DNA from 3 places in the Actinomadura coerulea genome. Region 1 is predicted to be linked to each of the others. Evidence: riboswitches for the same ligand, from Rfam matches in the RefSeq annotation. Region 1 holds a riboswitch; each other region holds the start of a gene.
The links. A riboswitch is a leader RNA that binds a small molecule or an ion and turns the genes downstream of it on or off. The one in region 1 is predicted to bind cyclic di-AMP.
Positions count from the first base shown of each region.

Region 1 (7,668 bases):
CGTCCTGTCGGGCAACCTGCACGACAGCTTCCTCGCGCCGTCGCCGGACGGGGGCCCGGCGGTGCTGCTGCCGCTGCGGGCCCTGCTGTGGGAGACGCTGCGCTCCAGCGGCGCGTCGTTCATGGCCGTCTACGACCCGGTCGACGGGTTGCAGATCGTCCCCGGCCCGAACGAGCCGTCCGGGGGCGAGGCGGCGTCGGCGGCGGAGTCGCTGCTCGGCAAGGTCAAGGCGGACGAGAAGCCGTCGCTGGAGGGGCTGACGCGGCATCTGGCCGCGGTCGCCCGTCCGCAGGAGAACGTCCGCGCCGCGTTCGTGATCGACTCGGCGTCGCGCATCGCCCGGACCCCGACGGACCTGGAGCCGGCCGAGCGCGACTTCTTCCGGTTCTGCGCGAAGCTGTCGCGCAGCGCGCGTCCCGTCCGGGTCACGGGGGCGCGGCCGAAGCCGCTGTACAACCCGGTCGTCTGGCTGGTGGAGCGGCCGGGCGACCTGCCGCCGTGGCTGACGGCCGACAACGAGAACATCCGCGAGATCACGATCCCGCGCCCGCATCTCGGCGACCGGCAGGAGACCGCGCGGCTGCTGGCCCGCGCGTTCGGGGTGAGCGACGTCGGGTCGGACGAGGTGGCGGCCGCGGCGTGCGACGCGTTCGCCGAGCAGGCCGACGGGCTGACCCTCCAGTCGATGATCGAGGTGACCCGGCTGGCGAAGGAGCGCAACGTCGACCTCGCCGACCTGCCCGACGCGGTCCGCACCTACAAGCTGGGCGTGCTCGACAACCCGTGGAGCCGCGGGCACCTGCGGCGCCGGGTGCTGGACGGCGAGAAGCGCGTCCCCGAGCGGGTGATCGGGCAGCCGCAGGCGGTCACCAAGACGCTGGACATCCTCAAGCGGGCGGTGCTCGGGCTGTCGGGCGCGCAGGCGACCAGGTCCGGCAGCCGCCCGCGCGGGGTGCTGTTCTTCGCGGGCCCGACCGGCACCGGCAAGACGGAGCTGGCCAAGGCGATCACCGAGCTGGTCTTCGGCGACGAGTCGGCCTACCTGCGCTTCGACATGAGCGAGTTCTCCGGGGAGGGCTCCGGCGACCGGCTGATCGGGTCGCCGCCCGGGTACGTGGGGCACGAGGCCGGCGGCGAGCTCACCAACGCCGTCCGGGAGGACCCGTTCCGGGTGATCCTCTTCGACGAGATCGAGAAGGCGCACCCGCGGATCCTGGACAAGTTCCTGCAGATCCTTGAGGACGGGCGGCTCACCGACGGGCGCGGCAACACCGTGCACTTCTCCGAGTCGATCCTGATCTTCACCTCCAACCTCGGGATGTTCGTGCCGGGGCGCGACCTGACGGCCGGCGCCGGGGCCGGGTACGGGGCCCCCGACCGTGTGCAGAACATCACACCGGACATGTCCTACGAGCAGGTCGAGCAGCGCATCAAGGGCGCCGTCGCCGACCACTTCACGACGGTGCTGAACCGGCCGGAGCTGCTCAACCGGTTCGGCGACAACATCGTGGTGTTCGACTTCATCTCCGGCGAGGCCGCGCACAAGATCTTCGACCTGCAGTTCGCGAACATCTGCCGGCGGGTCACCGAGGAGCACCGGCTCGTCCTCGCCGTGAAGGGGGACGCGCTGCAGACGCTCCGCGAGTGGTGCACGGAGGAGCTCGCCAAGGGCGGGCGCGGCATCGGCATGGCGCTGGAGTCGCACTTCGTCAACCCGCTGGCGCGCGCGCTGTTCGACCGGGAGCTCGTCCCGGACGAGAAGGTCACGGTGACGGGTATCCGGCGCGAGGGCAGCATCGTGCACCTGGACCTCCAGTGAGCGCGGGCCGCTCCCCCGGGGCCGGAGACGGCTCCGGCGAGACGCTCCTGCTCGCCAAGGCGCACTACCCGGTGACCACACTCGGCCCCGGGACGCGGGCGGGGATCTGGACGCAGGGCTGCACGCTGCACTGCAACGGCTGCCTGTCCCGCGACACGTGGGACGCCGACCCGGGCCGGGCGATCCCCGTCGAGGCGGTCCTAGGATGGCTCGCGTCCCTTCCCGAACCGGTCGACGGGGTGACCATCTCGGGCGGCGAACCGTTCCAGCAGCCGGCCGCGCTGGCGGCCCTGGTGCGGGGGATCCGCGCGTGGCGGGAGACCCGCGACCGTGAGACGATTGCGTTGGACATATTGGTTTACAGCGGATATGTCTACTCTCGGCTCTCGCGCGCCGCTGTGACGCGCGAGATCGTGGACATGTGTGACGCCGTGGTCACGGGGCCGTACGTCGACCGGCTCAACCCTGGGGGGCGACACCCCGGGGACGGCTCCCTACTCTGGAGGGGGTCGGCCAACCAGCGTGTCGTGCCGGTGTCCCCCCTGGGACGCGAGCGGTACGGGGCAGTGGCCGGCGTCGGCGACACTGAAGGAAGAGGGCCCCGAGTACAGGTGTCCGTGGACGAAGGGCCGGAGGGAAAGCGGGTGTACTACATCGGGATCCCGCGAAGAGGTGACATGGAGCACCTCACGTCGAGGCTCGACCGCGCCGGGGTGCGCTCGGGGGATGTGTCATGGCGACCTTGAACTGTCCGGTCTGCGACGAACCGTTCCAGCCGGGCGATCTGCTCTGCATGAGCTGCGGGGCGAACCTGGCGCGCGCCGGAGGCGGCGCTCACCAGCAGGGTCCGGGCGGGTACGAACCGCAGCGGATACCTCCGCCCCCGGGGCCGCAGCAGGGGGGCCAGCAGTACGGCGCCCCGCAGCCCGGCCCGGCCGACCACCAGTACGGCCAGCCGCAGCACGGGCAGGGCCAGCACGGGCAGCCGCAGTATGGCCAGCCCCAGCACGGCCAGCCGCAGCAGGGGCAACCGCAGTACGGGCAGCCGCAGCAGCAGCAGCCTCCAGCGGACCCGTGGGGCGCACCGCAGCAGCCCCAGGACCAGTGGGGCGCGCCGCAGCCGCAGCAGCCGGACGCCTGGGGCCCGCCCATGCCCCAGCAGTCCCATGACCAGCAAGGGCAGGGCCAGCACGGCCAGCCCCAGTACGGCCAGCCGCAGCAGGGCCAGCCCCAGCACGGCCAGCCGCAGTACGGGCAGCCGCAGCAGCAGCAGCCCCCCGCGGACCCGTGGGGCGCACCGCAGCAGCCCCAGGACCAGTGGGGCGCGCCGCAGCCGCAGCAGCCGGCGCCCGACCCCTACCAGCAGCAGCCGCAGGACCAGTACCAGCCGCAGCAGCAGTACGGAGCCCCGCAGGAGCAGGGGGGCCAGCAGTACGGCGCCCCGCAGCCCGGCCCGGCCGACCACCAGTACGGTCAGCCGCAGCACGGGCAGCCGCAGCACGGCCAGCCCCAGTACGGTCAGCCGCAACACGGGGGCCAGCCGCAACACGGGGGCCAGCCGCAGCACGGAGGCCAGGCGCCGCAACTGCCGCACGGCCGCGAGGCGACGCTGCTGCCGCACGAGCACAACCAGGGCCAGCAGCGGTCGCCCGCACCCGACAGCACGGCGTTCATGTGCCCGTACTGCGAGGCGGTGCTGGCCAACCCGGGCGCCGCGCAGTGCGACTCGTGCCTGCGCCCGCTGCCGCAGAAGGGCACGCCCGTCCTGCGCGTCCAGTTCCCCACGGGCGAGCTCAAGGTGTCGGTCGGCCAGCACCTGGTGCTCGGCCGCGACGCGGGCCAGTCGCCGGTGGCGGCCACGTTCACGCAGTACGACAACGTGTCGCGGCGCCACTCGACGGTGTGGCTCGACCCGTCCGGGACGGCCTGGGTGCGCGACGAGGGCTCCACCAACGGGACGTTCGTCAACGGCGAGCGGCTCCCCCGCGGCGTGGACGCCCCGCTCCGCGACGGCGACCAGCTCCGCCTGGCCGCCGACGTCACGGGCACCGTCCAGCTGAACTGAACGGCACGTACATGAGAAAGGGGGCGGCCCCGCGGTTCCGAGAACCGCGGGGCCGCCCCTTTCGGGTTCCGGTGCTCAGCCGGCGCGCTTGGTGCGGGCGCGCGTGCGCTCGCGCTCCTTGGCGTCCAGGACGACCTTGCGGATGCGGACGGCGGCCGGGGTTACCTCGACGCACTCGTCCTCGCGGCAGAACTCCAGGGCCTCCTCCAGCGACAGGAGGCGGGGCGGGGTGAGCCGCTCCAGCTCGTCGCCGGTGGACGACCGCATGTTCGTGAGCTTCTTCTCCTTGGTGATGTTGACGTCCATGTCGTCGGAGCGGGAGTTCTCCCCGACGATCATGCCCTCGTACACCTCGGTGGTCGGGCCGACGAAGAACGTCCCGCGCTCCTGGAGGTTCGTGATCGCGTAGGCGGTGGCGGCGCCGGACCGGTCGGCCACGAGCGAGCCGGACGGACGGGTGCGCAGCTCGCCGAACCAGGGCTCGTAGTCCTCGAAGACGTGGTGCGCCATGCCGGTGCCGCGCGTCTCGGTCATGAACTCGGTGCGGAACCCGATCAGGCCGCGGGCCGGGACGAGGAACTCCATCCGGATCCAGCCCGTGCCGTGGTTGGTCATGTGCTCCATGCGGCCCTTGCGGACCGCCATCAGCTGCGTGACGGCGCCGAGGTGCTCCTCGGGGATGTCGACGGTGAGCCGCTCGACCGGCTCGTGCTTCTTGCCGTCGATCTCCCGCGTGACGACCTGCGGCTTGCCGACGGTCAGCTCGTAGCCCTCGCGGCGCATGTTCTCGACCAGGATCGCCAGGGCCAGCTCGCCGCGGCCCTGCACCTCCCAGGCGTCGGGGCGCTCGGTCGGCAGCACCCGGATCGAGACGTTGCCGACGAGCTCGCGGTCGAGCCGGTCCTTGACCATCCGGGCGGTGACCTTGGTGCCCTTCTCGCGGCCCGCCATCGGCCCGGTGTTGGTGCCGATCGTCATGGAGATCGCCGGCTCGTCCACCGTGATCAGCGGCAGCGGGCGCGGGTCGTCGGGGTCGGCGAGGGTCTCACCGATCATGATGTCGGGGATGCCGGCGATCGCGATGATGTCGCCGGGCCCGGCCTCGTCCGCGGGCTTGCGGGTGAGCGCCTCCGTCATCATCAGCTCGGTGATCCTCACCCGCTCGACGCTACCGTCGCGCCGGCACCAGGCGACCTGCTGGCCCTTCTTGATCGTGCCGGCGTGCACCCGGCACAGCGCGATCCGGCCGAGGTAGCTGGAGGCGTCCAGGTTCGTCACGTGCGCCTGGAGCGGGCCGTCCGGGTCGTAGGCCGGCGCGGGGATCGTCTCGGTGATGACCTTGAACAGCGGCTCCAGGTCGTCGCTGCCGGGCATGGCGCCGTCGGCGGGCTTGTCGAGCGAGGCCCGCCCGGCGCGGCCGGACGCGTACACGATCGGGAAGTCGATCTGGCCCTCGTCGGCGTCGAGGTCCATGAACAGCTCGTAGGTCTCGTCCACGACCTCGTCGATGCGCGCGTCGGGGCGGTCGGTCTTGTTCACGACCAGGATCACCGGCAGCCGCGCGGCGAGTGCCTTGCGCAGCACGAACCGGGTCTGCGGGAGCGGGCCCTCGCTGGCGTCCACCAGCAGGACGACGCCGTCCACCATGGACAGGCCGCGCTCGACCTCGCCGCCGAAGTCGGCGTGCCCCGGGGTGTCGATGATGTTGATCGTCAGGCCGTTGTGCAGGACCGCGGTGTTCTTCGCGAGGATCGTGATCCCCTTCTCGCGCTCCAGGTCGTTGGAGTCGAGCACGCGGTCGTCGACGTCCTGGTTCTCGCGGAAGGCCCCGGACTGCCAGAGCATGGCGTCGACCAGCGTCGTCTTGCCATGGTCGACGTGGGCGACGATCGCGACGTTACGGAGGTCGTCGCGCGTGGAGATGGGCATGCGGGTTCGCCTTGCGTGAGAGTTCGGGAGTCGCCGCAGACGTGCGGCCGGTCCCATTCTACTTGGCCGGGCGTACCACCCACTCCGAGTCGTTCGTACCACTCGTCACACGGACCTCGATTGGCCAACTTTGCGCATCCTTTGTAATCTGCCCGAGATCCGGTCGTCTGGAGTTCCGCCCCCAGGGACTGCGGCCGGGACGCCGAATCTCCCGCGGGAGAACCGGGGACCCACCACCCTCGGGGTGAATCGACGCTCGTCGTAGGGCGACTCCTGGCCCAAACCCGTCAGCTAACCCGGTAGGCGTACGAGGAGAGGAGAGCACCGGCTTGGCTCCGGATTCCCACCGGCGGCGTCGCGTTCTGCCCACCGCCACCGCCACCCTGCTCCTGATCGGCCTCGGCGCCACCGCGCCGGACCTCGCCCACGCCGCCCAGCCGTTCCGGCCGGCCTCCGCGCCCTCGGCGCCGAGCCCCACGCCGACGACGGAGAAGGGCCTGCGCAAAAGCCTCGACGCGCTGAACGAAGAGGCCGAGATCCTCACGGAGAAGTTCAACAAGGCCCGCGTGGAGTTCACCAAGGCCCGCAAGGCCGAGCGGGACGCCACCAAGGAGGCCGAGCGGCTGCGCGCCCTCGCCGAGCCCGCCCGCCAGAAGCTCGGCAGCCTGGCCGCCGCGAACTACATGGCCGGCGGCCCCGACGTCCTCTTCGGCTCCGGCGCCTCCGCCGAGGGCCTGTCCGACCGCGCCTACCTGGCGCAGAGCCAGGCCACCGCCGTCCTCGCCCTGAAGAAGCAGATCGACCAGGCCGACGCCGCGGAGCGCACCGCGAAGGCGAAGACCGCGCAGGTCAAGAAGGCCTGGGACGACGCCAAGCAGGCGCGCGAGGCGGCCAAGACCAAGGTCTCCGAGGTGATGAAGCGCCTCGACAAGCTGACCACCACCCACGCGAGCGACCCGCGCACCGGCCTCACCGCCACCGTCAAGGGCTCCGGCCTGCCCGCCAAGATGGCCCGCAAGGCCCTCACCAAGCTCGGCTCCCCCTACGTCTGGGCCGCCGCCGGACCGAGCAGCTTCGACTGCTCCGGCCTCGTCGTCTGGGCCTACGCCCAGGTCGGCAAGCCCGGCCTCCCCCACTACACCGGCGACCTGTTCGCCATGGGAACGAAGATCCCCCGCGGCGCCCTCCGCTCCGGCGACCTGGTGTACTTCGGCAGCAACCTGCACCACATGGGCATCTACCTGGGAGACGGCAAGTACCTCCACGCCCCCCAGACCGGCGACGTGGTCAAAATCTCCAAACTCTCCGACCGCTCCGACTACGCCGGCGCGAACAGGATTTAGCTTTCTCTCCTCCTTCGGGCCTGGGCGGCCCTCCATCGTCGAAAAGCTGGGCGATCGCTGGCATCGCTCCGTCTCGCCCGGCGGCTCGCTGCGCGATCAGGTTCTCGCTTCGCTCGAACCTGCCTTCGGACGCGATCGCAACCATGAGGTCGTTGCGGGGTCGCGGAGGTGGCTGAGGTCAGCGCGTCTGTGGCCAGGCTCAGCTAGGTGAGGCCTTGGGCGGCTAGGAGGTCTATTACCGGGCGGTCGCCGGGGAGCCAGGGGACGGTGTGGAGCTCGGAGGGGGCCAGCCAGCGGAGTTCCAGGTGCTCCAGGGGCCGGGGCTCGCCCTCTAGTAGTTCGGCCGTCCAGACGCGGAGGAGGGCGCGCTCGCTGAGGCGCCAGTCGCCGCCTACGCGGCGGACGAGGCGGACCTTCACGGCCAGTTCCTCGTGGCACTCGCGTACCAGGGCGTCCTCGTCCGACTCTCCGGGGTCGACCTTGCCGCCGGGGAGCTCCCAGCCGCCCGCCAT
Region 1 covers NZ_JACHMQ010000001.1:7,602,909-7,610,576, reverse strand. The annotation lists gene BKA00_RS35320 (AAA family ATPase) at 1-1,819, shown strand, start outside; gene BKA00_RS35315 (4Fe-4S single cluster domain-containing protein) at 1,816-2,565, shown strand; gene BKA00_RS35310 (hypothetical protein) at 2,469-3,440, opposite strand; gene BKA00_RS35305 (FHA domain-containing protein) at 3,492-3,884, shown strand; gene typA (translational GTPase TypA) at 3,960-5,813, opposite strand; cyclic di-AMP (ydaO/yuaA leader) riboswitch at 6,004-6,135, shown strand; gene BKA00_RS35295 (C40 family peptidase) at 6,143-7,156, shown strand; gene BKA00_RS35290 (NUDIX domain-containing protein) at 7,360-7,668, opposite strand, start outside.

Region 2 (7,668 bases), 800 kb from region 1:
ACCACCATGCCGATCACGACCTGGGTCCCGATGATGATGTTCCCGCTGCTGTTCGGCCTGTCCATGGACTACGAGGTCTTCCTGATCTCGCGGGTCCGGGAGGAGTACGTGCGCACCGGCGACACCCGGACGGCCGTCACCCGCGGGCTGGCGAGCACCGCCAAGGTCATCACCGCCGCGGCCGCCATCATGATCGCCGTCTTCTCGACGTCGCTGCTCGGCCCCGACGTGTCGGTCAAGCAGATCGGCCTCGGTATGGCCGTCGCCGTCCTCGTCGACGCCACCATCGTCCGGATGATCCTCGTCCCGGCGGTGATGGAGCTGTGCGGCAGGGCCAACTGGTGGATGCCGGGCCGCCGGACACCCGCCTACGCTGGAGAAACCCCGCGCCAGGAGGCCGGCCCTCAGGAGACGTCCGGCAGAATGTGGGCGGGACGGAGGTGACCGCGTGTCCGCACTCGGAGGATCGCTCGAACGCTCCATCATGGACGTGCTGTGGGCGGCGCCCCGCCCGCTGCGGGTCCGCGAGCTGATGGCCGAGCTGAACGAGGACGCGGACAAGGCGCTGGCCTACAACACCGTGCAGACCGTGGCCGAACGCCTGGCGCAGAAGGGCCTCCTCCGGCGTACGCAGGAGGGCACGGCCTTCCGCTACAGCCCCACGCGGCCGCGGGAGGAGTACACGGTCGAGCTGATGCTGGACGCCCTGAGCGAGGCCGCCGACCACGGCGCCATCCTGGCGAGGTTCGCCGAGAGCGTCCCGCCGGAGGACGCCCGGCACCTCCTGGACGCCCTGCGTCGGCGGACCGCGGACGAGGACGCGTGATCCCGCTGGTGGCGGCCCTGGTCGTCGCGGTGGTCCTGCTGGGGTGCGCGGCGGGGCCGGTCCTCGACCTCCTCAGGCGCGCGGCCGTCGGCCCGGGGGCGGCCATCGCCTGCTGGACGGCCGCCCTCGCCGGGACGTTCATCGCCGCGGCGGGGATCGCGGCGGCGGGGCTGCTCGCGCCGCCGGGACCCGGTCACGGGCTCCTGTCCCGGCTGCGCGACTGCCTTCCCCACCACGGCCGTCTCGCCACCGCCGCCGCGGCCGTCGCGACCGCCGTCCTCGCCGCGGCCTGCGCGGCCGTGCTCGCCCGCGGCCTGCCGAGGCTCGGCCGGGCCGTGCGCCACCGCCGCCGGCACCGGGAGATGCTGCGGCTCGTCGCCCGCGAGGACCGCCGCCACCCGGACGTCCTCGTCCTCGACCACCCCGTCCCCGTCGCGTACTCGCTGCCGTCCCGGCACCGCGCGATCGTGGTCAGCACCGGGGCCCAGCAGGCGCTCAGCGCCGAGGAGCTCGGCGCCGTCCTGGCGCACGAGCGGGCGCATCTGCGCCAGCGCCACCACGTGCTCCTGCTGGCCCTGGACCTGGTCCACGCCATGCTGCCGTGGCTGCCGACCGTCCGGCGCGCGAGGGCGCGGCTGCCGCTGCTGCTGGAGATGGCCGCGGACGACGCCGCGGTCCGCGTCCACGGGAGCGGGCCGCTGGTCGACGCGCTGTGCCGGCTCTCGGCGGCGCCCGCCGGCGCGGGGGCGCTCGGCGCGGCGGGCACGCCGGCCGCCGGGGCGCTGATGGAGCGGGTGCTGCGGTTGGAGGGCGCTCCGGCGAGGCCGCGCCGCGCCGTCCGGCTCGCGGCCGGCCTCTTCGCGGTGGCGGCGGTCGCCGCGCCGCTCCTGACCGGTGCCGCGGCGGTCGCCGAACTCGCCGCGACGTGCTGAGCCCGGCCCTGCGGAGGCGGTATGTGGCTTTTGGGGAAATCCTCCGCTCCGGTGGCGAACCGACCGTAAACCTCCTACGCTCCGTAGGAGGTCACGGTCCGACGTCCCCGCCGGGGACGGCCGGCGACCGCGCCGAATCCCGCGGACGGCTCCGTCCGGGGAACCGGGGACCCGATCTTCAGGGGTGAATCCGTCCCGCGGGACGGTAGGGCGACTCCGGCCCGAACCCGTCAGCTGACCCGGTAGGCGGTACAGGAGAGGACACCGCATGCAGCGACGAGCTGCCGGTACCCGAACGACAGCCCGCCGCAGGATCCGCACCGGCACGGCATGGACGGCCGCCCTCGCGCTGTCCGCCGGCCTTCTCGCGCCCGCGCCCGCCCACGCCGAGCCCAAGCCGACGCGCAAGCAACTGACCGCGCAGCAGGAGAAGCTCGCCGACGAGGCCGAGAAGCTCAGCGAGCAGTACAACGGCCTGCGCGAGCGCCTCAAGCAGGCCGAGCACGCCGCGAAGCTCGCCAAGAGCAGCGCCCTGCGCCAGCAGAAGGCCCTGGACGAGGCGCGCGAGCGCATGGCGAAGATCGCGGCCGACAGCTACAAGAACGGCCCGGCGGACCCGGCCATCACCTTCGCCTCGTCCTCCGACCCGCAGGCCGTCCTGGACCAGTCGGCCACCCTCAACTACTTCGCCAAGCAGAACGACGTCCGCATCACGCAGATGCTCCAGGTGATGCAGGGCGCCGACCGGTCCCGCAAGGCCGCCGAGCAGCGCGCCGCCCAGGTGCGCGCGCTCACCGGCGAGGCGAGGAAGAAGCGCCGGGAACTCCAGATCAAGCTCAAGAAGGTCGAGAAGCAGCTCGGCACCTTCAAGACCGCCGGTACGCGGCCCGGCTCGATCCCCAACATCAACTCCGGCGGGGCCTCGGCCAAGGCCATGACGGCCGTCCGGGCCGCCCTGGCCCAGCAGGGCGTGCCCTACTCCTGGGGTGGCGGCAACGCCTCCGGCCCGAGCTACGGCACCGCGCAGGGCGCCAACATCAAGGGCTTCGACTGCTCCGGCCTGACCCTGTACGCCTACGCGCAGGTCGGCATCACCCTCGGCCACTACACCGGCAGCCAGTACAACGCCGGGACCCACGTGAGCATGAGCCAGCTCAAGCCCGGCGACCTGGTGTTCTTCCACAGCGACCTGCACCACATGGGCATGTACATCGGCAACGGCAACATGGTCCACGCGCCGCAGACCGGCGACGTCGTCAAGATCGCGCCGATCGCCGGCCGCCCCTTCGCCGGCGGAGTCCGGGTCGCCTGACCCTCGATGGCACCTGGCCTGGTGACCGAGCGGTGACCGCCGGTCACCCGTCGCTACCCTGGTATCCGAGATGAGAACGCACGTCGGCGGCCTCCCCGCGGGGGACGGCGCGAACGCGGAACGGCGGGTGGGACGCCCTGGGCGCCGGGGCGTCCTCCACCCGGCGTCCGGCCTGCCCGTGCTCTCCGGCCTACTCGTGCTCTCCGGCCTACTCGTGCTCCTCGGCCTGCTGGCGATGCACGGCTTCCAGGCCACGTCGGGCCCGGCGGAGATGAGCGGCGTTCCGCTGGCGTCCATGACCGCCGGGCACGCGGCCCCCGTCACCGAGGCGGTGACGGGGCACCGCCCGCCCCAGGACGACCGGCCCGGCGGCCATCACTCCGACCGCCACCCGGACCATCCCGGCGGCCAGGTCTGCCTGGCCATGCTGACCATGCTCGCGCTCGCGCTCATCGCGGCCCTCCTCGCGCTGCGCCTGCGGAGGTCGCCGCCGGCGGCCGTGTCGAGGCCGGCGCGGGTGCGGATCCCGCCGGTCGGACGGCCGCCGCCGAGACCGTCCCTGCACGAGCTGAGCGTGCTGAGGCTGTGACAGGTCCAGCGGCGCCCGGAAACGGGCGCCGCCGCCGACCACCGATCACAGCACTCGACACGGAAGGCCCACCACCATGAAGCGAGCGTTCGCGCTCATCACCGTCCCGGCCCTGGCGATCGCCCTGGCCGCGTGCGGCGACGGCGACGACAACGGCGCCTCGACCGGCCACTCGATGCCCGCTCACTCCATGCCCGCCCACTCCATGCCCGCCCACTCGGCGTCTCCGGGCGGCGCCCAGGCCGGACCGCACAACGGCCAGGACGTCATGTTCGCGCAGATGATGATCCCGCATCACCGGCAGGCGGTCGAGATGGCCGGCCTCGCCGCCGCCCGCGCCTCGTCCGCGCAGGTGAAGACGCTGGCCGCCGACATCGAGAAGGCGCAGGAACCGGAGATCCAGCAGCTCAGCGCGTGGCTGAAGGGCTGGGGCGCCCCGGTTCCCTCGCCTGGCGCGACCGGCATGGGCGGCATGCACCACGGCGGCACGGGCGGCATGGACGGGATGATGAGCGAGAAGGACATGAAGGAACTGGAGGCCGCCAAGGGCAAGGCGTTCGACAGGGCGTTCCTGGAGATGATGATCGAGCACCACGAGGGCGCCGTGGCGATGGCCAGGACCGAGCAGTCCTCCGGGCAGTTCCCCCCGGCCAAGCAGATGGCCGGGAGCATCGTCTCCTCGCAGACCGCCGAGATCGAGAAGATGCGGACCCTGCTGAAGCGGTAGAGACCGACGAGCACAGGCGGGCGGGGCCACGGCCCCGCCCGCCTCCGGCGCGCCCCGCGACCAGGGCGGGCGGGTCAGGGCGGGCGGATCAGGCCGCGCCGGGTGGCGGCGGCGACCGCGGCCGTGCGGGAGTCGACGCCGAGCTTGGCGTAGAGGTGCACCAGATGCGTCTTGACCGTGGTCTCGCTGAGGAACAGCCGCCTGCTGATCTGGCGGTTCGACGGCCCCTCGGCGACCAGCCGCAGCACCTCCAGCTCGCGGGCGGTCGGCGTCGCGGTGGGGGAGCGCATGCGGCCGAGGAGCCGTGAGGCGACGCTCGGGGCGAGCGCGCTGTCTCCGGCGGCGGCCGACCGGATCGCGGTGAACAGCCTGTCCGGGGGCGCGTCCTTCAGCAGGTAGCCGGTGGCGCCGGCCTCGATGGCGGCGAGGATGTCGGAGTCGGTGTCGAACGTGGTCAGCACGAGGACGCGCGGCGCGCCCGCCCCCGCGGCGGTGATCTGCCGGGTGGCCTCGCTGCCGTGCATCCCGGCGCCGAGCTGCAGGTCCATCAGCACGACGTCGGGGGAGAGGCGGCGCGCCTCCTCGACCCCCTCCCGCCCCGTCGCCGCCTCACCGACCAGCGCGAAGCCGGGCTGGTCGGCGAGCATGGCGCGGATCCCGGAGCGGACCACGGGATGGTCGTCCACCAGCAGGATGCGGATCGGCCCGCTCACCGCCGCTCCTCGCTGCCGGGCAGCGGCAGGGTCGCCACCACGGCCGTCCCCTCCCGGGGAGCCGACTCGACGGTGAGCGCGCCGCCCAGCGCGCGGGCGCGGTCGCGCATCGCCCGCAGCCCGTAGCCGGTGCCCGCCCCGCTCTCCGGCGGGCGCCCGCCGACCGAAGCGGGGTCGAAGCCGCGCCCGTCGTCGAAGACGTCCAGCACCACCATGTCGTCAAGATAGGTCAGGGTGACCCCGACGTTCTCGGCGCCGGAGTGGCCGGCGGCGTTGCCCAGAGCGCCCTGGGCGATGCGCAGCAGCGCGACCTCGTGGTCGACCGGGAGCTCGGCGGGGGACCCGGACACCTGGAAGCGGATCCGGGCGGCCGAACGCGCGTCCGCCGACTCGGTGATCCGGCGCAGGGCGTCCGGCAGGGAGGACCGCTGCAGGGCGGGCGGGACCAGCTCCCGCACGAAGTTGCGGGCCTCCTCCAGGTTCTCCGCGGCGGCCTGCTCGGCCTCCGCCAGCCGCCCCACCGCGGCGTCGCGGTCGCTGTCGAGGTCGCGGCGGGCGGCGCGCAGCAGCAGGATGATGCTGGACATCCCCTGGGCGAGCGTGTCGTGGATCTCGCGGGCCAGGCGCTCGCGCTCGGTGAGCCGCGCCGCGCCGGCCTCCGCCCGCAGGAGCCTCTCGCGGGTCCTGACCAGGTCCTCGATGAGCAGGCGGCGCTGCTCGCTCTCCCGGTAGAGCGCCTGGTAGGCGAGGGCCATGAGGGTGGCGACCGAGGCGCCGACGCTCGGGCCCAGCACCTCCGCCAGCGTGACCCCGCCGCCGTGCCAGGCCACCGCCCCGATCGCCGCGGCCGTCAGCAGCGCCACACCGGGCAGCGCGGCGGGCAGCGGCAGCAGGTGCAGGTAGAGGAAGAACAGCGGGAAGGCCAGCCAGACGAAGTCGGGGGAGGACATGGCCAGACCGGCCCAGGCCGCGGTGAGGAGCGCGAGCCACAGCCGGGCGGGCAGCGGGCGCGGGCGCCGGTCGTGCCGGGCCCAGACCACCCCGCCGGTGTAGAGGGCCCCGAGGGCGAGGCCGCCCGCGGCGATTCCCGCCCGCGCGTCGTGCAGCGTGCGGACCAGGGCGATCGCGAGCAGTACCAGGAAGGTGCCGTGCACGGCCCAGCCGAGCAACCGCATCGCGGGCGAGAACAGATCGTTCGGCATTTCTCACTCACAGTAGGCGACGGACGCCCGGGGCCGCATCGATCGAAAGGTTGAGGCCCCGGCGTCCGGAGGAAGGCGATCCGCCCGTCCCGGCGCACGATGTGCCGGGACGGGCCCGCGGCGCAGGCTGGGAACGTCGATTCCGGTTGATGAGTGGAACGGGGGCCCACCGGTGTTCGTGGCGCTGCGAGACCTGCGGTTCGCCAAGGGGCGGTTCGCGCTCATGGGGACGGTCGTGCTGCTCATAACGCTGCTGGTGACCATGCTCTCCGGGCTGACGGCCGGCCTGGCGCGCGACAGCGCCTCGGCCGTCGAGGACCTTCCCGCCGACCACGTCGTGTTCGCCGGAGAGGCGTCCTTCGCGGGGAGCCGGATCGACGAGGCGACGTCGCGGGCCTGGCAGCACGTCGCGGGAGTGAGGGCCGAGCCGCTCGGCATCTCGATGAGCCGGATGTCCTTCGGCCCGTCCGGGGCACGCGGAGCACCGGCCGCGCTCTTCGGCGTCGCTCCGGGAGACCGGGCGCGCCCGCCCGCGCGCGGCCGGATCGTGCTGTCGGCGGAACTGGCCGAGAGCACCGGACTGGCGGCCGGCGACAGGGTCGACGTCCTCGGCCACCGGTTCACCGTGGCCGGTGCGGGCGGCGCGTCGTCCTACAGCCACACGCCGGTCGCCTGGATCGGGATCGAGGACTGGCGCGCCCTCGAACCGTCCGGCGGCCCCGCCGCGACCGTCCTGCTGCTGCGCGAGACCGGGCGTCCCGACCTGGGCGCGGCCGACCGGCGGCTCGGCACCACCACCCTTGCCCGGGGGGACGCCAAGTCCGCGATCCCGTCCTTCTCCTCCGAGAACGGGTCGCTGCAACTCATGCGGGGGTTCCTGTTCGCGATCTCGGCCCTGGTCATCGGCGCGTTCTTCACGGTCTGGACGATCCAGCGCCGCGGTGACGTGGCCGTGCTGAAGGCGCTCGGCGCGAGCACCGGCTACCTGCTGCGCGACGCGCTCGCCCAGGCCGTGCTGGTCCTGCTGGCCGGGGCCGGGCTCGGCGGCGCCGCCGGCGGGCTGGCGGGGCTCGCGATCGGGGACCGGGTCCCGTTCGTCGTCTCGGCCGCCACCACCGCGCTGCCCGTCGCGGTGATGATCGTGCTCGGGGCGGCCGGCGCCGCGCTCGCCATCCGCAAGATCACCTCTGTCGACCCGCTGACCGCGCTGGGAGCCGCACGATGAGCCTGGCCCTCACCGACGTCGTCCTGACCTATCCCGACGGGGACCGCACCCTGACCGCGCTCGACCGGGTGAACCTGGCGGTCGGGCCCGGCGAGTTCGCCGCGGTCGCCGGCCCCTCCGGATCCGGGAAGTCGAGCCTGCT
Region 2 covers NZ_JACHMQ010000001.1:6,798,480-6,806,147, forward strand. The annotation lists gene BKA00_RS31540 (MMPL family transporter) at 1-444, shown strand, start outside; gene BKA00_RS31545 (BlaI/MecI/CopY family transcriptional regulator) at 449-826, shown strand; gene BKA00_RS31550 (M56 family metallopeptidase) at 823-1,758, shown strand; cyclic di-AMP (ydaO/yuaA leader) riboswitch at 1,879-2,023, shown strand; gene BKA00_RS31555 (NlpC/P60 family protein) at 2,027-3,070, shown strand; gene BKA00_RS31560 (DUF6153 family protein) at 3,141-3,659, shown strand; gene BKA00_RS31565 (DUF305 domain-containing protein) at 3,736-4,386, shown strand; gene BKA00_RS31570 (response regulator) at 4,461-5,099, opposite strand; gene BKA00_RS31575 (sensor histidine kinase) at 5,096-6,301, opposite strand; gene BKA00_RS31580 (FtsX-like permease family protein) at 6,474-7,526, shown strand; gene BKA00_RS31585 (ABC transporter ATP-binding protein) at 7,523-7,668, shown strand, end outside.
Region 2: another riboswitch for cyclic di-AMP. It lies ahead of BKA00_RS31555 (NlpC/P60 family protein); the one in region 1 lies ahead of BKA00_RS35295 (C40 family peptidase).

Region 3 (7,668 bases), 7.0 Mb from region 1:
CACATGGCCCCGGCCACGCCGAGCGCGCCCACGAGCGTGCCCCACAGCACGTCGTCGCGCTTGGCGTGGCCGAGCTCGTGCCCGACGATGGACTCGACCTGGGCGGGCGGCGACTTCAGCAGCGTGTCGTAGAGGACGATGCGGCGCGTGGAGCCGAACCCGGAGACGTAGGCGTTGAGCGATGTCGTCCGGCGGGAGGCGTCCGCGACGAGGACGTCCTTGACGGGCACGCCGTCGCGCCTGGCCATCGCCAGCAGGTCGCCGCGCAGCTGACCCGCCGGCAGCGAGTGGAACTTGTTGAAGACCGGCTCCACGGCGAGCGGGTAGACGAACGAGGCGAAGACGACGAGGACGAATCCGCCCGCGGCGGCGCCGGTCCACCAGTAGCGCGGGAAGCGCCGGGTGAGGGCGTAGAGGAGCAGCAGGGCGATCGTGTAGATGACCCACGTGACGGCGAGGGACTTCGCCTGGTCGACGAGCCACGCGGGCCAGCTCTGCGTGGACAGCCCGTACCGGCGCAGCACGGACTCGCCCCAGATGTCGAACGGCAGCCCGGCGACGCGCAGGAGCGTGGTCAGGGCCATCGTCCCGAGGACGATCAGGAACGGCCGGCGGCGGAGCTTCGCGGTGGCCCGGCCGAGGAAGCGGGCGCCCAGCGGCGTGAGGCCCAGCACCAGGATCAGGGCGAGGCCGACGAGGAGCCCGCTGTAGGCGGGCGGGGTGACGGCCGAGTCGAACGCCCGGGAACGGGCGATCTCGGCGGGGGTGAAGTCCAGCGCCGGATCGGGTCTCACGTGCCCGCCGGGGACGTGCCCGGGCAGAGGGTTCCACGGCGTGGTCCTCGCGAGGACGGTCGCGACGCCGGCGAAGAGCACGGCGGCGGTGACGGCGGCGGCGATCCGGGGCCGCCGCGCGGGGACCGCGCCGGACGTCCCGGCGGCGTGCCCGGCGCGGTCCTGGTCGGTCTCCGCCTCGCTCATGCGAGCTCCTCCTTCACGTAGTCGCGCCACAGTGCCGTGAAGCGCTCCCGGGTGAGGCCGAGCACGTCGCGCAGCGCCGCGGCCTCCGGGGCGCGCCCGGCGGCCCGGTAGAGCCGCACCAGCGCCGCCTCACCGTACCGGTCGGCGACCATCCGGCAGGCGAGCCAGGCCTCCTGGTAGGCCTGCGAGAGGCGGGGGGAGCCGCCGGCGAACGCGTCGGCGGACGGCAGCGCGGACGGCGCGCGCCCGGCGGAGACCTCGCGGCGCAGCTCGCCCGCCGCCGACCGGGTGCTGATCTTGACGCGCCGGTAGCCGACGTAGTCCGCGAAGCCCTCGATCAGCCACAGCGGGGTGCGCCCGTCGCGGGCGCCGCCGGTGGCGACGTGGGTGAGCTCGTGGGCGAGGACGACGTCGCGGCCCAGCTCGTTGAGGCGGCCGAAGGTGCCGGGGGAGACGATGACGCGGTCCTCGCCCCGGCCGTTCCCGGCGGCCGGGGCCACGGCGGCGAGCGCGGCGATCTGGCCGAGGCTCTGCCCGGGGCCGGCGAGCGCGGAGGCGAGGGTCGCGTCGGCGGGGACGAGCGCGACGACCCGCTGCGCCCACCCCGTGCCGACCACGGACGTCACGACCGGGACGGCCGCGTCCAGCCGCGCGGCGATGCCGCCGAGGCCGGGGCCGTCGCCGATGACCAGGCTCGTGCGGCCCCTGACCACCGCCAGGGGGCCGCAGTCCCAGATGTCGGTGTCGTCGGCGAGGCCGCGGGACGTCCCGTCGCCGACGATCGTCCACGCGCCGCCCCGCGGGGCCAGCGTGAGGTAGCGGGTGCGGGCCACGTCGCCCCGGTCGAAGCCGCGCAGCCTGTAGCGCACCTCGACGCGGACGACGGCGGTCTCGCCGTCCACGGCCTCGGTGGTGACGACGCGCTCCCGCCAGCCTTCCAGGGGCAGCTTGCGAAGGTTTCCGTACACGCGTGACTGGGTGTCCTGGAAGGCGGCGGGGGCGCTGCCCACCGTGGCGAGGAACGCCACGCGGTCGCCGTCGCGGACGGCGCGGGCGCGGTTGGCGAGAACGGCGGAGGCCATGGCCGAGCTGAACGTCCCGGCGGTGGGGGAGCCGGGAGCGCCGGCGACCGCCGCGCCGCCGCCGGAGCGCCGGCCGGCGAGGCCGGCGCCTCCGGCGAGGAGGGCGGCGGCCCCGCCCGCGCCGAGCGCGAGGACCCTGCGCCGCGTCACGGGGGCGTCCTGCCCGGGGCCTTCCTCCATGGGCGCGATCCTATGCAGGGCGCGGGGCGGGGGGCGCCGTCACGACCGGTAGTCGGGGTAGCCGTAGCCGACGACGACGTCTGTGGAACGTTCCTTTATGCGGACGGCGTTGTCGGTGTTGCCCTCGACGGTCTCGATCGTGCCGTCGTCGACCTTCTTGATCACCATGCCGACGTGCTCGATGTCGTCGACGGACTCGCCGCCGTCCCATGCGAAGAAGACGATCGCGCCGGGCCTCGGCTCGGTGCCCCAGCGGCCGTGCTCCTGGAACCACTGGGCGTGGGCGACCGTCCAGGCGTCGCTGCCGACCTGGTCGCTGAAGCCGATCTGCTCGCCCACCCAGGAGACGAACATGTCGCACCAGTTCGCGTCGCCGTAGCCGCTGAGGGAGCCGCCGTCGCGCGCGAGCGTCTCCCGCGCGCGGGACGTGGCCATGTACCACTCCTGGAACTTGGTCTCGCCGCCGCCGTCCTCCTCGATGCCCACCTGCGACCGGGCGAGCTCGATGGCCTGCGCGGCGGTGGGCCGCGACTTCGCGGGGGCCTTCGCGGCGGCCTTCTGCGAGGTCCTCGCCGCCGGCTGCTCGGGCCGGGCCCTCTTCGCCGGGGCCTTCGAGCCGGTGGTCTCGGGCTCGCCTTCGGACGCCCGCCCCGGTGTGCGCCCGGCTGGGGCGCCGGGCGCCGCCGGGCCGGGGACCAGGTCGGCCGCGGCGGCGGACCTCACCGGGGCGGAGCCGAACGGCAGGACCGACGCCTGCGCGGTGGCCGCGGCGGTGCCGAGCACGGCGGCGCCGACGATCATGCCGCCGGTCGTCCGCCACGTGAGGGACAGGGGATTCGGCTTGCGGTGCCTGCCGGGGTTCTTCTTGCAGTGCGCGCGTGGCACGGGGGGATCTCCTCGACTTCCATGCCGCCTACCGGGTTAGCTGACGGGTTCGGGCGTGGAAGCCGCCCTACGGCCCGCGAAGGCAGGCCGATTCACCCCGAAAAGGACGCAGTGGGTCCCCGGTTCCACGGCGGCCGCGCATGCGGGGCACGGCGGTCCGCGGATTCGGCGGTGACGTGCCCGGGGGCGGGCACGCCGGTTCGGATGGGGAATTCTCGGCGGGCGGAAGCGCCCGCGGAGTGAAGGGGGTGGGGGCGTGGCCGCGTGGCGGCCACGCCCCAGGTAACGCTGCGGGATTCACTCCTTCTCTTCCAGACGCCTACCGGGTTAGCTGACGGGTTCGGGCGTGGAAGTGGCCCTACGGCGGCTCTCGCCGGACTGCCGGGAGAGACGCGCCGATTCACCCCGGGTGCCGGAATGCCCGTCCGGAGGGGTTCTCCGGACTCCGGCGAATATGGGTCCCCGGTTCCGCGCTGAAGCGGATTCGGCGCTGCCGCTGCGATCCTGGGGGCGAGATGGGGCCCGGCGCGGGACCTGTCTCCCGCGTGCGAACGAGCGGCGCCTTGTGTTGTGGGCGGACGGCGGCCCGTCTCCGGGGACCGTCCGGGGCCTGCCCCGTGTACGCCATCGTGGCTGCGCGCTCAGCGCCATGCACGCTGCGGGCGTGCGCACGGTGGACGGGGCCGGCCGGGTCTGCGTCGAGACCGTGCGGCGCCTTCGGGCGCCGCGGGACGGCACGTGGGGCGTGCCGCCTGGGGGTGGGGCGCGTGGCTCGCGCCGCCGTCACGCGGGTGCTGGATGCGCCGCGTGGGACCGGGGCGCCTGGTGGGCGCCGCGGGTCCACGGCGTCTGGAGGGCGCCGTGAGTGGTGCAAAGGTACCAAAACCCCAAAAGAAGGCAAACCCCCCCAAAATCGACAACGGACCAGGTCAAGCCTGGTCCGTTGTCGATGGAGGTCCCGTGACGCCTGTGGAGCAGGGGGTCAGGGGGTGCGTCAGGGGCGCCCGGCGCCGTAGAAGTTGCTCTTGTAGTAGCCGGAGCTGATGTCGCTGATCTTGACGACGTCGCCGGTGTGCGGGGCGTGGATCATCTTGCCGCCGCCCACGTAGAGGCCGACGTGGCCGAGGTTGCTGAAGAACACCAGGTCACCGGGCTGCATGTTGTTCCAGGCGACCCGCTTGGAGCTGGTGTAGGCGTACTGGGTGTTGGTGGTGCGGGTGATGCTGACGCCCGCGGCGGCCCAGGCCTTCATGGTCAGGCCGGAGCAGTCGTAGGAGCTCGGCCCCTCGGCGCCGTAGGAGTAGGGCTTGCCGAGCTGGGCGTAGGCGAAGTTGAGCGCCGTGCGGGCCGGCCCGCTCGCCGGGCCGTTGTAGGTGCCGCCGGTGGGGCCGCCGCCGCCCGGGCGGGAGGGCGTGCTCCCGCCGCCGAGCCGGCGCACGAGCGCCTTCTGCTTCTGCACCTGCTTGTCGAGGTCCTGCTTCTGCTTCTTCAGCTCGTCCTGCTTGGACTTCACCTCGTCGTAGGCCGCCTTCGCCTGCGACTGCTCCCGGCGGAGCCGCTGGGCGGTCGCGAGGAACTGGGTGAGCTGGGAGCTGCGCTCGTGCGACAGGTGCGAGAAGACGGCGGCCTGGTCGAGGATCGACTGCGGGTCGTTGCTGCCGACGAAGCCGGTGACGTCGGCCGAGTCACCGTTCTTGTAGGCGGTGGCCGCCATCTGCGCGATCTTGGAGCGCTGCTCCTCGAAGTCGGCCTGCTCCTGCTTGCTCGCCTTGGTCGCGGCGTCGAACTTCTTCTTGGCGACCTTGAGCTTCTCGCGGTTCTGGTTGAACTGCTCGACCTTCTGGTCCATCTTCTCGTTGAGCTTGTCGAGCGTCTTCTGGGCCTGCGCCCGGGTCGGCCTGGGCTCGGCGTGCGCCACCACCGGGGAGCAGGTCAGGGAGACCGCCACGGTCAGTGCGGCGACGGCCGCCAGGCGACGGGAGCCCGCCCCGCGGCCGGGCCGCTGCGCCGGTGCCCCGATGTGATCATTGGCCACGGTCGGTTTCGCCCCTCTCGTCCACGACGTCAGCGGACGACATTAGCGAGGGGCTACAGCCGTCACAACCGATTCATCACTCTTTGATTGACATCTGTGGATATTGTCCACTTCTAGTGACGGCATGATCACGTACGGCGAAGACTGCCTTATCGGAGCCTTATGGGCGCCTTAGGAGCGGCCCAGCCTGCGCAGCAGCAGGGAGGACGGGCAGGGGCGCGCGCTGGCGCGCCGCGCGGCGTCGGCGACCTCCCGGTCGGACGACACCACGACCACCGACCGGCCCGGCGGCTCGGCCCGCACGAGCTCGCCGATCAGCTCGTCGGCCGTCTGGCCCGGGTGGCTGAACCGCACCCGCACCCCGCGCGGCGCCGCGATGGCGACCGGCGCGTCCAGCTCCGCGCCGTCGAACACGCACGTCACCTCGGCGCGCGTCTGCGCGGCGAGCCCGCCGAGCCCCGACAGCAGCCGGCTGCGCTGGTCGGCCAGCGGAAGCTCCCCGTACCCGGTCTTGGTGACGTTGTAGCCGTCCACCACCAGGTGAACCTGCGGAAGCGTCAGCAGCCGGTCGAGCAGCTGCGGGTCGCTGTCGGACAGGGCCCGGCCGGGCAGCGCCCGGTGCGCCAGCCGGTCCGGCTCCAGCCCGCCGACCGCGTCGGCGGGACGGCCGATGGTGGAGGGCAGGGCCAGCTCCCGGCGGACGCCCTGCGCCGCGTCGACGAGCGCGTCCAGGAGCATCCGCAGCCGCACGTCGTCGACGTTGCGCCCCTCCCGCGCGGCCCGCTTGGCGGCCTCCGCCGCCTCCTCCGCCCGCGCGGCCCGGGCGCGCAGCCTGCGCAGCTCCTTCTCGGACGCGGCGGTCGACTCGCGCGCGGCGGCGAGCTCGCGATCGGTCTCCGCCGCGACCGCGTGGGCGCGCTCCTCCGCCGCCCGGAACCGGGTGCGCGCGTCGTGCAGCTTGCGCCGCAGCTCCGCGACCTCGGCCTTGGTCTCGCGCAGCTCGGCGCGCAGCTTGGCCAGCTCGGCGCCGCGGGCGTCGCGGGTCGCGGCCAGCTCGGCCTTCAGCGCGGCGACGCGGCGCTCGGCCTCCTGCTCCTCCGACGCGCTCGCCGAACGCGCCAGTTCCTCGCGCGCGGCCTCCACCAGCCCGGCCCAGCCCGCCGGACGCAGCAGGTAGGCCAGCACCGCGACGCGCACCGGGTCGGCCGCGGGCGGCACGTGCCCGCCCTCGACCGCCTCCACCAGTTCGGCCTGCGCCTCCCGGAGCGGCACGGCGACCCGGTGCCGGAACTCCTCGTCCTTCTCCAGCACCGCCGCGATGTGCTGGCCCGCGAGCCTGGCGCGCTTGCGGCGCTCGAAGCGCGCGAACCGGCGCAGCGGCAGGGGGATCTCGTCGGAGGGCAGGGACCCGATCAGCTCGGCGGCGGCCTCCACCACGCCCTGCCGCACCGCCTCGGGCAGCGGGCGGGTCGCCTCCTGCGCGGGCTCCCCGCCGCCGGGGGTCGTTTCGGGACCGCTGTCGATGATCCCGCTCCTTCCGGGCTGCGCCGCTGGGCTGTGTGTTCCCGAGCGCGGCCCGCCCCAACCGGGGCGGACGTGCGATCGGACGGATCGCGCCCGGCCCTCGGCGGGATGCCTCCCGCCCGTCCTCACGGCCCCCGCCCGGCGGGACGTCCCGGCGCCCTTCAACCCTAGCGGCAGGAAGTTCTGTCGGTGGGGTCCTCTACGGTCGCGCTCATGACGGCTGCGCACGGTGTCCAAGGGCGCGGAGCCCAGGGGCACGGGGCCCAGGGGCACGGTGTCGGAGGGCACGGTGTCCAGGGCACCCTGGACGACCTCGGCACCCCGCTCCGCGACGTCACCTTCGTGGTGGTCGACCTGGAGACCACCGGCGGCTCGGCGGCCGACTCGGCCATCACCGAGATCGGCGCGGTGAAGGTGCGCGGCGGCCGGGAGCTCGGCGAGCTCGGCACGCTGGTCGATCCGGGCGGCCCCGTCCCGCCGTTCATCACCGCGCTCACCGGCATCACCACGGCGATGGTGACGGCCGCGCCGCGGATCGAGTCGGTGCTGCCGGCGTTCCTGGAGTTCGCGCGCGGCTGCGTCCTCGTCGCGCACAACGCCTCGTTCGACATCGGCTTCCTCAAGGCCGCGTGCGCCGTGAACGGCTACGCCTGGCCCGCGTTCGCCGTCGTCGACACCGTCGACCTGGCGCGGCGCGTGCTGTCCCGCGACGAGGTGCCCAACTGCAAGCTCGGCACGCTGGCCCGCTTCTTCCGGACGTCCAACGAGCCGACCCACCGCGCCCTCGCCGACGCCCGCGCGACCGTGGAGGTCCTGCACGGCCTCATCGAGCGGCTCGGCTCGTTCGGCGTCACCTCGCTGGAGGAGATGCGCGGCTTCGCCAAGGCGCCCACCCCCGAGCAGCGCCGCAAGCGGCACCTCGCCGACGACGTCCCCTCCACCCCCGGCGTCTACCTGTTCGAGGACCACGCCGGCGAGGTGC
Region 3 covers NZ_JACHMQ010000001.1:599,454-607,121, forward strand. The annotation lists gene BKA00_RS02830 (M48 family metallopeptidase) at 1-980, opposite strand, end outside; gene BKA00_RS02835 (hypothetical protein) at 977-2,242, opposite strand; gene BKA00_RS02840 (CHAP domain-containing protein) at 2,282-3,127, opposite strand; cyclic di-AMP (ydaO/yuaA leader) riboswitch at 3,137-3,308, opposite strand; cyclic di-AMP (ydaO/yuaA leader) riboswitch at 3,429-3,627, opposite strand; gene BKA00_RS02845 (C40 family peptidase) at 4,122-5,162, opposite strand; gene BKA00_RS02850 (NYN domain-containing protein) at 5,334-6,611, opposite strand; gene BKA00_RS02855 (DEDD exonuclease domain-containing protein) at 6,900-7,668, shown strand, end outside.
Region 3: another riboswitch for cyclic di-AMP. It lies ahead of BKA00_RS02840 (CHAP domain-containing protein); the one in region 1 lies ahead of BKA00_RS35295 (C40 family peptidase).